DNA from 3 places in the Phyllobacterium sp. SB3 genome. Region 2 is predicted to be linked to each of the others. Evidence: predicted binding sites of a transcription regulator. Region 2 holds the regulator's gene; each other region holds the start of a gene.
The links. Region 2 encodes LexA, which represses DNA repair genes until DNA is damaged. Its sites were predicted from a motif close to TGTTCNNNNTGTGTTCNG; they were not measured.
Positions count from the first base shown of each region.

Region 1: a site for LexA is predicted at 2,892-2,909, ahead of ABKW30_RS13585 (UvrD-helicase domain-containing protein). Genes of this name have one in related genera too.
Region 3: a site for LexA is predicted at 1,520-1,537, ahead of ABKW30_RS28910 (glycosyl transferase family 2). Genes of this name have one in related genera too.

Region 1 is NZ_JBDYKI010000003.1:498,088-502,115, forward strand. Features, by position in the region: gene ABKW30_RS13580 (helix-turn-helix transcriptional regulator) at 1-402, shown strand, start outside; gene ABKW30_RS13585 (UvrD-helicase domain-containing protein) at 406-2,847, opposite strand; gene ABKW30_RS13590 (glucose/quinate/shikimate family membrane-bound PQQ-dependent dehydrogenase) at 3,105-4,028, shown strand, end outside.
Region 2 is NZ_JBDYKI010000004.1:540,026-544,053, forward strand. Features, by position in the region: gene ABKW30_RS18065 (ABC transporter substrate-binding protein) at 1-321, opposite strand, end outside; gene ABKW30_RS18070 (substrate-binding domain-containing protein) at 603-1,625, shown strand; gene lexA (transcriptional repressor LexA) at 1,787-2,503, shown strand; partial or broken gene ABKW30_RS18080 (ComEC/Rec2 family competence protein) at 3,231-4,028, opposite strand, start outside.
Region 3 is NZ_JBDYKI010000016.1:4,440-8,467, reverse strand. Features, by position in the region: gene ABKW30_RS28920 (4-(cytidine 5'-diphospho)-2-C-methyl-D-erythritol kinase) at 1-412, shown strand, start outside; gene moaB (molybdenum cofactor biosynthesis protein B) at 415-963, shown strand; gene ABKW30_RS28910 (glycosyl transferase family 2) at 965-1,501, opposite strand; gene ABKW30_RS28905 (PA0069 family radical SAM protein) at 1,606-2,757, shown strand; gene ABKW30_RS28900 (ribonuclease HII) at 2,878-3,537, shown strand; gene ABKW30_RS28895 (F0F1 ATP synthase subunit B) at 3,742-4,028, opposite strand, start outside.

The DNA.
Region 1 (4,028 bases), on a different contig from region 2:
AAGGTGAGTTATATCATTCCTCCAGGCAGCGATCAGCGCTACGCTATGATTTTAGAAAATGATTTCATTGCTATTAACACAGCCTTGAAACAACTGGACGGTGCGAAACTTGATCATGATAACCAATCAATAATGGAGGCTTTAAAAATTCGGGACGCGATTGTGAAAGGTGAAGAGGAGACGTTTCCCGAAGATGTCGTTGTCGCGCTGGTGGAAGGTAACAATCCGGTTCGTGTCTTCCGCAAATGGCGCGGGATGACTGCTGTAACGCTCTCGCAGGCAGCAGGTATTTCGCAACCTTATCTGTCAGAAATTGAAAACGGCTCGAAAGATGGCTCTTTGTCAGTCATGAAACGTATCGCCACTATCCTGAATGTAACGCTTGACGATCTAGCGGGCTAACGCTCAAATCCCTTTCACGAAACTATCCAGCACGCGTTTTTGTCCGGCCTTGTCGAAATCGATTGTCAGCTTGTTGCCTTCAATGGATGAAACATTGCCATTGCCAAACTTTATGTGGAACACACGGTCGCCGACGTCGAAATTCGAAGGCGTTTCGCTCACGGACTTGGCGACAAGCTCACCATCAATAGTGCGGCCTTTGACCGAACCACGCCCCGCACCATGGCCAGAGTCGGTCTCGCCATAACCAATGCGCTCTACGCGTGCGCCCGACCGTGAACCCCAATTATTGCGGGTCGCATCGGAGCGGTTTTGTTGGGCCCTTTGCCAGCCGGGTGTGGAATATGTATTTTCGAATGGATCGGCACGGTCGAAACGGGACTGGCCGTAACTGCCGCGGCCGCCATATCCGCCATAGCTATCGCCGCTGGCGACGACTTCCACATGGTCTTCGGGCAGTTCTTCGAGAAAGCGGGAAGGAATGGTCGACTGCCACAGACCGTGAATACGGCGGTTGGAGACAAACCATATATGCAGGTTTTTCTTGGCGCGCGTCAGCCCGACATAGGCGAGACGGCGCTCTTCTTCCAACCCGGAACGCCCACCTTCATCCAGCGCGCGCTGATGCGGAAACAGGCCTTCTTCCCAGCCGGGAAGGATGACCGTTTCAAACTCCAGACCTTTTGCTGAATGCAGCGTCATGATGTTCACTGCATCAAGATTTTCGTTCTGCTCAGCATCCATGACGAGTGCTACGTGCTCAAGGAACGAACGTAGTGACTCATATTCCTCCATCGAGCGGATAAGTTCTTTGAGATTTTCAAGCCGTCCGGGAGCTTCGGCGGAACGATCAGCCTGCCACATGGCCGTATAGCCGGACTCGTCGAGAATTTTCTCGGCCAGTTCCGTGTGGGGGATTGAATCGATCTGCGATTGCCAGCGCCGGAAATTTTCCACCACTTCGCGCATAGCGGAACGCGGCTTGGGCTTCAGTTCTTCCGTTTCAACAAGGTCCGCGGCTGCATCAAGCATGCTGATGTCCTTGGCCCGCGAATAATCATGTACCTGTCTTATCGCAGCTTCGCCGAGACCGCGCTTCGGATTGTTAATGATGCGCTCAAGCGCCAGATCATCCGAACCTTGGGCGACGACGCGGAAATAGGCCAGCGCATCGCGAATTTCCATGCGCTCGTAGAAGCGCGGGCCGCCGACAACGCGGTAGTTCAGACCAAGCGTGACAAAACGATCTTCAAACTCACGCATCTGAAACGAGGCGCGTACGAGAATGGCAATATCGTTGAGGTTGTGGCCTTTGCGCTGAGCTTGCTCAATCTCTTCGCCGACGGCGCGGGCCTCTTCCTCGGAGTCCCAACCGGCGTGAACATTGACCTTGGTATCTTCCGGATTTGGCGCATCGGTAAAAAGCGTTTTGCCCAGTCGTCCCTCATTATGCGAAATGAGATAGGACGCCGTGCCGAGAATATGGGCTGTTGAGCGATAATTACGCTCCAGCCTGATAACCACTGCGCCGGGAAAATCTTTCTCAAACCGCAGGATGTTATCGACTTCCGCCCCGCGCCAGCCATAGATTGACTGGTCATCATCACCGACACAGCAAACATTCTTCGAGCCCTGCGCGATCAGGCGAAGCCACATATATTGCGCCGTATTGGTGTCCTGATACTCGTCTACGAGAATGTAGCGGAATTTCGCGTGATATTCCTTGAGGATGTCGGGATAGGCGCGAAAAATGCGGATCGGATGGCAAAGCAGATCGCCGAAGTCGCAGGCGTTTAATGTCTTCAGGCGGTTCTGGTAGGCGGTATAAAGCTCGCGCCCCTTACCATTGGCAAAGGAGCGTGCGTCGCCTTCAGGAATTTCCGAAGGTCCAAGACCCTTGTTCTTCCAACCATCGATCATCAGGGCAAACTGCTTGGCCGGCCAGCGTTTATCGTCCAGACCTTCGGCCTGTATGATCTGCTTTATGAGACGGATGACATCATCCGTATCCAGAATGGTGAAGTCGGAACGAAGGCCTACCAGTTCCGCGTGACGACGCAGAAGTTTAACGCCGATAGAGTGGAACGTACCCAGCCAGGGCATGCCCTCAACAGCGCCGCCGACGAGAACGCCAATGCGTTCCTTCATCTCTCGCGCCGCCTTGTTGGTAAAGGTAACGGCGAGGATCTGGCTTGGCCAGGCTTTGCCCAGAGACAGGATATGCGCGATACGCGAGGTCAGAACGCGGGTTTTGCCGGTGCCTGCCCCTGCCAGGACGAGTACCGGTCCTTCGGTTGTTTCAACCGCCAGTCGCTGTTCCGGGTTTAGGCCGTTGAGATAGGATGGCGCGCTACGGGCCTGCATGGCGCGCGCAGCTATTCCCGAAGGCTGGCGTGGCACATCAGGTTCGTCGAAAAATGGAATATCGTCAGGCAATCCAGACATTTGAACCCAATGTAGTGATTCGGTACCGAAAAACCAGAAAAATGCGATACAAAAAGAGAACAATTACAATTGGTGCGCGATTTTCAGTTGAAGCGTGCGGTTGAAATATCAAGTCTTCATATTGCGTCGCCCGATATATGAGCTTACCCATTTTAATTAGTGACTCGTTGACTTCAAGGTTTTGACAGCCGCTGGCGCATTCGCTGCCTCATGTCAGGACCATCAGTTTTGATTGGGCTTGGAAAGGGACTCTCCCCATGGCAATCACTCTCACGGCACTTGTTTTCCTTCTCATTGGCGCAGCGCTTGGTGTTGGCGGTGTCTGGCTCGCGGTTCTCGGTGGCAGCTGGTATTACATTATCGCCGCACTCGCGTTCCTTGTGGTTGCCTTGCTCCTGTTCCGCAGGCGGTCATCCGCGCTGCTGCTTTACGCGTTGCTGGTCATAGGCACGCTCGGTTGGGCCATATGGGAAATCGGTTTCGATTGGTGGCAGCTCGCGCCTCGTGGCGGTGTCATCATGGTTCTCGGCCTTTGGCTGCTTACACCATGGATAAGAAGAGGTTTGACCTCAACATCTGGCGGCCCGACTGCTGCACTGTCCGTTGCTGTGGTGGCCGCGCTGGTTGTTGCCGGTTATTCGATGAGCCAGGACCCAATTCAGATTACGGGAGAGTTGAGCAAGGAAATCGTCTCGGATGCGGTCGATCTTGGCGGCAACATGCCTGTTGGCGACTGGCATCAATATGGGCGCACGCCCTACGGCCAGCGTTATTCGCCGCTGAAGGAGATAACCACGGACAATGTCGACAAGCTGCAAGTTGCCTGGACCTACCAGACAGGTGACGTGAAGCTGCCGGAAGATGTCGGCGAAACGACGTATCAGGTTACGCCTCTGAAGGTTCGCGATACGCTGTTCATTTGTACACCGCATAATTGGGCGATCGCGCTCGATGCCGCCACTGGCAAGGAAAAGTGGAAATTCGATTCGAATTCCGGAATGAATCCGGATCGTCAGCATCAAACCTGCCGTGGCGTTTCCTATTATGCCGATCCTGCTGCAACACCGGGACAGCCGTGCGCCGAGAGGGTCTATCTGCCGACTTCCGATGCCCGTCTTATTGCGCTGGATGCTGCAAACGGTCAGGTCTGTCCGTCCTTTGCCGATAAGGGCACGCTGCAT
Region 2 (4,028 bases):
GTCTTTCGCCGCTTCAGTCAAGTCGAGGAACTGTTCCGATAGCTGCGGCGCCCAAACCACGTCGGTCTTGTAGACATCAATGTCGGTGTTTCCGGCGGCCAGCCAAAGGCGGTACTGGCCGAAATTGTCCGAGCTGCTGGATGGCATGGCAACAATCGAAACTTTATTTCCAGTCTCTTTCTCAAACCGGTCAAGCTGCTTGCGTAGCTCAGCAGTCTCATTACCGGTCGAGCTGTAAACTATAGAAAGATTTGCCGCGTAGGCACCGGAAGACAGAAGCGCTGCAAGCAGGGCACCTGCAAGAATTGAACTCTTTTTCATAAACCCTCCCAAAAATGTTTGATGGATCGCCAGTGCCGGACGGCAGGTAACCCCAATCGATAAACCCCTCCTCAAGCGCATCAGTGATGAAATTAACCAATCCAAAGCGCTTTGGATGGAAGGTGTCAAAACGCAAATCGATTGTCAATAAATAGTTTATGAACGCCTGTAATCGTACAAATAAAATTGTTCTGATCATTTAAAGCGCTTTGAAGTATGGTTATAGTAAGCTGAGTTAGATGATGGACCGCACAGATCGGAACGTAGTTTGGACATCCGGCATGAAGCTTAAAGAACTTGCTGATAAACTCAGCCTTTCGCAGACGACAGTTAGCCGGGCATTGAACGGCTATCCTGAAGTCAATGAAGCGACGCGCGAGCGGGTCAACAAGGCGGCGTTAAAGTTCGGCTATAGTGCAAATGCAAATGCCCGGCGGCTCGCCATGGGCCGCGTTGGCGCCATCGGCATTATCGTTCCCGCTGAATCAAGCCAGCGTTTCGGACCGCACACAGCCGAGTTTCTTGCCGGCTTGGCAGAACGCCTTGCGCATGACGAAATAGACTTCCTCATCAGTCCTCTCGTCGACAATGATGAAATCTCGGTCTACAAGCGCCTGATTTCCAGCAAGCGCGTCGATGCCATCATTGTCTCTCACCCGTCTCTCGTGGATGAGCGCGTTTCGATGCTGATCGACGCAAAGTTTCCTTTTGTTCTGCATGGACGCACCAATGTCGGCAAACCGCACGCGTGGCTCGACATCGATAATCAGGGCGCGTTTTATCAGGCGGCGAGCCATTTGCTTGATCTCGGGCACCGCCATATCGCCATGATCGATGGCTTGAGGGGGTTCACATTCTCCGAACATCGCGAGCTTGGTTATCGGCAAGCACTTGGCGAACGCGGTATTGAAATAGATTCGCGGTTCATCGTGCATGACCGTTTCTCCGATGAAATCGGCTTCCGCGAAACGCAGCGCCTGCTTGCATGCACACCACAGCCGACGGCTATTATTGCGGGATCAATGATGACTGCTCTGGGCGTCGCTCGTGCCGTACGCAATAATGGCTATCAACTCGGCAAACAGGTGTCGCTCATCACGCATGATGACGTTTTCCCCTATCTCAACGCCAGCAACATGGTGCCATCGATGACCACGACGCGGTCGTCGATGCGGGCTGCGGCCACCCGGATTGCTGAAATGCTCGTGCGCGTGCTTGATGGAGAGCCAGTTGATGACATTCACGAACTTTGGCCGGTGGACCTTATTGTCCGCCAGTCAAGCGGGCCTCCTGTAAGCAGCTAATCGGCGCTTCTCGCCTTTTTCACAACGTTTCGTCTAATTTTTACCGTCGTGTGCTATAAGTGGCTGGTTTATACCAGATATTAATCCTTGTGGAACACAACTGGAACATATAGTGTTTGTTCTGGTTTTGTTTTTCCGATTCCACGCTGAAGGATCGCCCCATGCTCACGCGCAAACAACATGAACTTCTGCTTTTCATTCATGAACGGTTGAAGGAAACGGGTATCCCTCCCTCATTTGATGAGATGAAGGATGCCTTGGATCTCGCATCCAAATCGGGCATCCACCGCCTTATCACAGCGCTGGAGGAACGAGGCTTTATTCGGCGCCTTGCAAATAGGGCCCGGGCCCTGGAAGTGCTCCGCCTTCCGGATTCGATAGCGCCGGGACTGAATGCCCAGCGTAAGTTCTCCCCAAGTGTCATAGAAGGCAGCCTCGGCCGCAATATTGCGCCGCCTCGCCCTCAAGCAAGCTCAGCAGACATCGTTGCTGCAAACATGATCAGTATTCCGGTTATGGGCCGGATTGCTGCCGGTGTGCCTATCGCTGCAATCCAGAACCAGACTCATATGCTGAACCTTCCGCCAGATATGATTGGCAGCGGCGAGCACTATGCACTTGAGGTCAAGGGTGACTCCATGATCGAGGCCGGAATTTTTGATGGCGACACCGTTGTCATAAAACGCGGCGATACAGCCAGCCCCGGTGAAATCGTCGTTGCTCTTGTTGACGATGAGGAAGCAACCTTGAAGCGGTTCCGGCGCAAGGGTGCATCAATTGCACTTGAAGCAGCGAATCCAGCCTATGAAACACGAATTTTTGGACCAGACCGGGTTCAGGTGCAGGGCAAATTGGTCGGCCTGATACGTCGCTATTGAGTTGCGGCATCAGGAGCAGGAATGGGCTCGCTGAAAGAATACGCTCCTGCAGGGCGTTGTTACGAAAGCTGCCAGAGTTCTCCTTTGAGCGCTTGTCAGGAAGATTTCGCGCAGCACGTGAATAATTGCGATAGGTATTCCAGGGTCGATTAGATTGCCCAACAGCATATGTCATCTGGGCAGTTTGCAGGCGGTGTGAAAGTGCATCCGCCGGGTTTTTCGATTCTGAATTATTTTTGGATTGCGAATTGTCGAAGCTTATTTCCATCGCCCCTTTAATTGCCAGATCGCGTTTTGAAATCGTCAATACGCCAGCATCCCGGCACGTAGGGGCTTCGGCTGCATAGGCAAGAATAACAATATCACCTGACATGCATGCATCGGTCATTTTTTCAGGATCGTCCGTATATGCAAGAACCAGTCCTCCCGGCTCCCGTGCGGTGCAAACCCGCTCAAAGCATTCGAATTGCGTGTCGTTGACAGCAAGCCCAGCTCCTACAGGCTTAATGAGTTCATCTGCACCATATCCTTGCTGCCAGTTTTTCAGATGAAATGCGCTTCCCACTGCCCTGTTGATGGCGAGGTTTCCTTCGCTGGTCCTTAGAGCAACGAGTTTGCCGTCTTCTGAAATCATTATGCTCGGCTCGTTCGAATTCCCCATGACAATAAACGCCAATACAAGAAGCGGTAAAGCACACAACCGCAGCCACGTTGAAAGAAACACCAGCAGCAGAAGCGCTGTGGCCAAAAGAATAAGCGTCAACGGGGGCATCAAGCCAAGGTTTCCGCTGGGCGAGTGGGATGCCACAGCTTTTGCGATGATGATGACCAATTCAATACCCTGCCCCATGACAGCGAACGGCAGCCAATCGAGATCGAAAGGCATGGCGAGCAGGCCAAGTACGGCAAACGGCATCACCAGTATTGAGACAACCGGCAATGCCAGTGCGTTTCCAATCAGTCCGAAGGGAGCTGTATTGTTGAAATGATAAGCTGCAAAAATTGCGCTGGCTGTTCCTGCGACGAGCGAAGTCATGGCGATACCACCAACATAGTTCAACGCTCGCGACGGAATTGACCACATCCCGTATCCCGTCCCCTTCCCCCGACGACTTCGCTTTAATTGATACCGAGACCACCAGCCGTAAAAGGCGATAAGCGCTGCCGTCGCTGAGTATGACATCTGAAATCCGGGACCTAAAATTTCATGCGGTGAAATGGCCAAAGTGATACATGCCGCAATAGCAAGATTGCGCATGGAGATCGCCGACCGGTCAACTGTTACCGCCAGCAGCATAACGGCAAGCATCACAAAACTTCGTTGTGCCGCAACATCGGCGCCCGAAAGCAGGAGATAGAATGCGGAGCCCAGCAAAGCGATGACGGCAGCGAATTTCTTAACCGGATAACGGACCGATGCATTTGGAAACAGGGCGAATACTGCTCGCAGCCCGCCTATGATAATTGCTGCGACCAAAGCCATGTGAAAACCGGAGATCGACAATATGTGAGACAAACCACTTAA
Region 3 (4,028 bases), on a different contig from region 2:
CATTGGCGAAGAGTTGGAAAAGGTTGCCACCGTCCCCCGCCTGCCGATGGTTCTCGTCAATGATGGCAATGCAATTTCTACGCCTCAAGTTTTCAACGCCTTGAAAAAGCGGAATAATACCGGATTACCAGCCATTCCGGAGTTGAAAAATATCGCTGATGTTTGCGCTTATCTTGAGCAGACCAAAAACCATCTGTTTGCTGCAACGGCCGAGCTTCTACCCGAGATAGTGGAAACAATAGACGCTCTGAATTCGACTTCACCTCTGCTCGCACGGATGTCCGGATCAGGCGCCACCTGTTTTGCAATTTACGATAATGATGAGGCAGCTAGTGCTGCCGCTTCGCATTTGCGGAAGACCTATCCATCGTGGTTCGTGATCGAGACCCATAGCGCTGAAGAAGGACACTGACCTTGGAGCAGCATAAAGAGCGCGTTTTCGTACCCGTCAAAATTGCGGTTCTTACGGTATCGGATACGCGCACCCTCGATGACGACAAATCAGGCACAACGCTAGCCGATCGCATCGCAGCGGCAGGCCATATATTGGCAGACCGCGCCATTGTCACTGATGATGTGATCAAAATTCGCGAGCGCGTGCTTGCTTGGTCAAAGGACAAACAGATTGATGTTGTCATCACGACAGGCGGCACCGGATTTACCGGGCGGGATGTGACGCCGGAGGCGCTTGAGCCGATATTCGAGAAGAGAATGGATGGGTTTTCCGAAGTCTTTCACAGGATTTCCTATGACAAGATCGGGACTTCCACGATCCAGTCCCGTGCAACTGGCGGCGTCGTAAACGCTACTTTCGTGTTTGCATTACCGGGCTCGCCCGGGGCCTGCAAGGATGCCTGGGACAATATTCTCCAGTACCAGCTTGATTATCGCCACATGCCCTGCAATTTCGTCGAGATCATGCCTCGTCTCGATGAGCATCTCAAAAGAACCGGAAAAGCCTAGTCTATCCTGTCGGAATAATTTCTGCCCGCAGGCGCTTCATTGCGAGACCGCGTGCCAGATCGGCTGCCTTCTTCTCTGGCTTCAGCAAGGCCATCGCTTGCCGCTTGGAGATCAAAAGCCCATCGGCAATAGGGCTACGCTTCGAGAAAAGCCTGTTGAACAACGGCTTGCGGTGAGCATGTGAGCAGGTGAAACAGGCGGGCCCCTGCGCGCGCTCGACATGGACAGCGACGGGCTCAATCCACCCATCAAGCAGCCTTGCACCGGGTTCTATAAGCAAAAACCACTCGCTGCGCGCCCGCCGGAAACCATCGATCAGTGTCTGATCCTGAAGGAAGATGCAGCCAGCTGCATCAGCCACGCGGTGAGTCTGGTCCGAGGAGCCATAATCGACGACAATCACGTCACTCAAAAGTCCCTCGACAGCTCCACCAACCAGTCCCGCAAGCGTTCTGGCCAACAGTTCGTCTGAGTTCCGGGTTTCAATCAGGACGGAGATCATATCTAGCCAATATATCAATGTGACTAGAATTTCCATCAATCGTTTTATCTAAATTGTTCTTGATTTGTTCTCATAATTTGATAGGAATAGATTCACGTTGTAGTGCCGCCGAATCGGCGTACTTGGCAAGGAGAACGCAGATGAACATTGTAGTGCAGGCGGACAAGGCCGCATTCGGAAGCGGCCGAGCACAACATGCCAACGCGTTGATCGAAGATGCCGGCTTGCGAATAGATGGAGAGCGCCGACGCGGGCGCGGTGCGGGAATGAACCCTACCGGGCGCTTCGAAGCAGAAAGCCGCCACGTCTATGATGATGGTTGGGAAACCATTGAGGATCTCCCGCCATTCAAGACAGAGGTGCAGCTCGAAAAGCCGCGTACGATCATAACCCGTAATGACTCGCCTGACATAAGTTTTGACCGGTCTATCAACCCATATCGTGGTTGCGAGCATGGATGCATCTACTGCTTTGCCCGCCCGACACATAGCTATATGGGGCTGTCCGCCGGTCTCGATTTTGAGTCAAAACTCTTCGCCAAACCTGATGCCGCGAAGATGCTGGATAAGGAATTGTCCAAGCCCGGATATACGGCAAAGACAATTGCCATAGGAACCAATACCGACCCCTATCAACCCATCGAGAAGAAATGGCGCATCATGCGTGACATTCTTCAGGTGCTGGAGGCTCATCAGCATCCTGTTGGAATCGTTACGAAATCTGCATTGGTCGTGCGGGATCAGGACATCCTCTCCCGTATGGCTGAGAAGGGTCTTGCCAAGGTTTGCCTGTCAGTCACGACACTGGATGGAAAGCTTGCCCGTACCATGGAGCCGCGTGCATCAACGCCTACGCGGCGGCTGCAAGCCCTGAGAAGCCTTTCGGAAGCAGGGATTCCGGTTGGCGTTATGGTCGCCCCACTTATTCCGGGGTTGAACGATCACGAGATCGAACGCATCCTTGACAGTGCCCGCGCCATGGGTGCGCTGGAGGCTGGGTATGTCCTGCTTCGACTGCCGCTGGAAGTTAGCCCATTGTTCAAGGAATGGCTGCTTCGCAACTATCCGGATCGTTACCGGCATGTTCTTTCACTGGTTCGATCCATGCGCGACGGCAAGGATTACGATGCCGAATGGGGTAAGCGCATGCGGGGCGAAGGCCCCTATGCATGGCAAATCGGACGACGTTTTGAGATCGCTGCTAAGCGGCTTGGCATCAATATAAACAAGAAGCGCCTACGGACTGATCTTTTCTCACCAACACCCGGAAGCGAGCAACTAACGCTGTTTTAGAAACACCCTTCCGTCAGGCCCGATCCCCATCCCCGCCTGACGGTAACCTTGAGTAGCCTTGCCCCATCGGCTGCTCAGGGACTTGCAGAGAATCAGGACGAATGCGAGAGTCGCCGCAAGATGTCTCGATCACGTTCTGATTCTCTGCTGCTTCCCTTGACTGCTGACAAGCCCGACTTTGCCAGCGAGAGGAAATTGATGCGTTCCGGTATCCAGTTTATTGCCGGTATCGATGAGGCAGGCCGTGGGCCGCTGGCGGGTCCTGTGGTTGCGGCCGCAGTTATTCTTGACCCCAAGAAAATCCCTGATGGACTTGATGATTCGAAACGCCTGACGGCAAAGCGCCGCGAAGAACTATTTGAAATCATTATAAAAAATGCATTGGCTTGTGGAATATCCAGTATTTCCGCGCCAGCGATCGATGCGACGAACATTCTAAAAGCTGCTCTTGAGGCAATGCGCCGGGCAACACATGGACTTGCAATCATTCCGGGCCATGCATTGATTGATGGCAGAGATGTTGCTCCCGGACTGCCCTGCCCGGCCACAGCCATGATCAAAGGCGATCAGCGTTCGGTTTCCATCGCCGCAGCGTCGATACTTGCCAAGGTTACAAGAGACAGGATGATGAGCCAGACCGGGCAATACTATCCGCTTTACGGGCTGGAATCACATGCAGGCTACGGTACGGAAATTCATCGCAATGCGATGGAGGAGCATGGGCCTGTTGTTGGCCTGCACCGCTTCAGCTTTTCGCCACTCAAAGAGCGCCAAGCCTGATTTCAATCGGGCACAACTAAATTGCAATCGGCGATAGCGAATTTGCTGCAAAAATCATCAATTTTTCTGACATTCTTCAGGTTTTCGCTCGCAAGTTCCAGACATTCTTTACGAAACAGCTCGCACATTCTGGAAATATGCCCTGAGCAAAAATAAAGCCGCCTTTCGGCGGCTTCGTTCAGTTTTTGAAAGTCGATCTTCTTTTTAGTTCAAACGGGATTTGACTTCCGAGAGCGAAGATTTAAACAGGTCGGCAGATGTCTTGGCATCGACCTTTTCCGACAAAATCCTGCTGGCGGCTGCAACCGCAATATCTACAGCCGAAGCACGAACCTCATTGACGGCCTCAACCTCTGCTTGAGCGATCTTCTGCTCGGCCAGTTTATTGCGGCGGGCAACGTAATCCTCGGTCTTCTTCTTGGCTTCCTCGAGCAGGCCCTGCGCCTCACGCTGCGCTATGGCAACGATCTCGCCGGCTTCCTTTTCGGCTT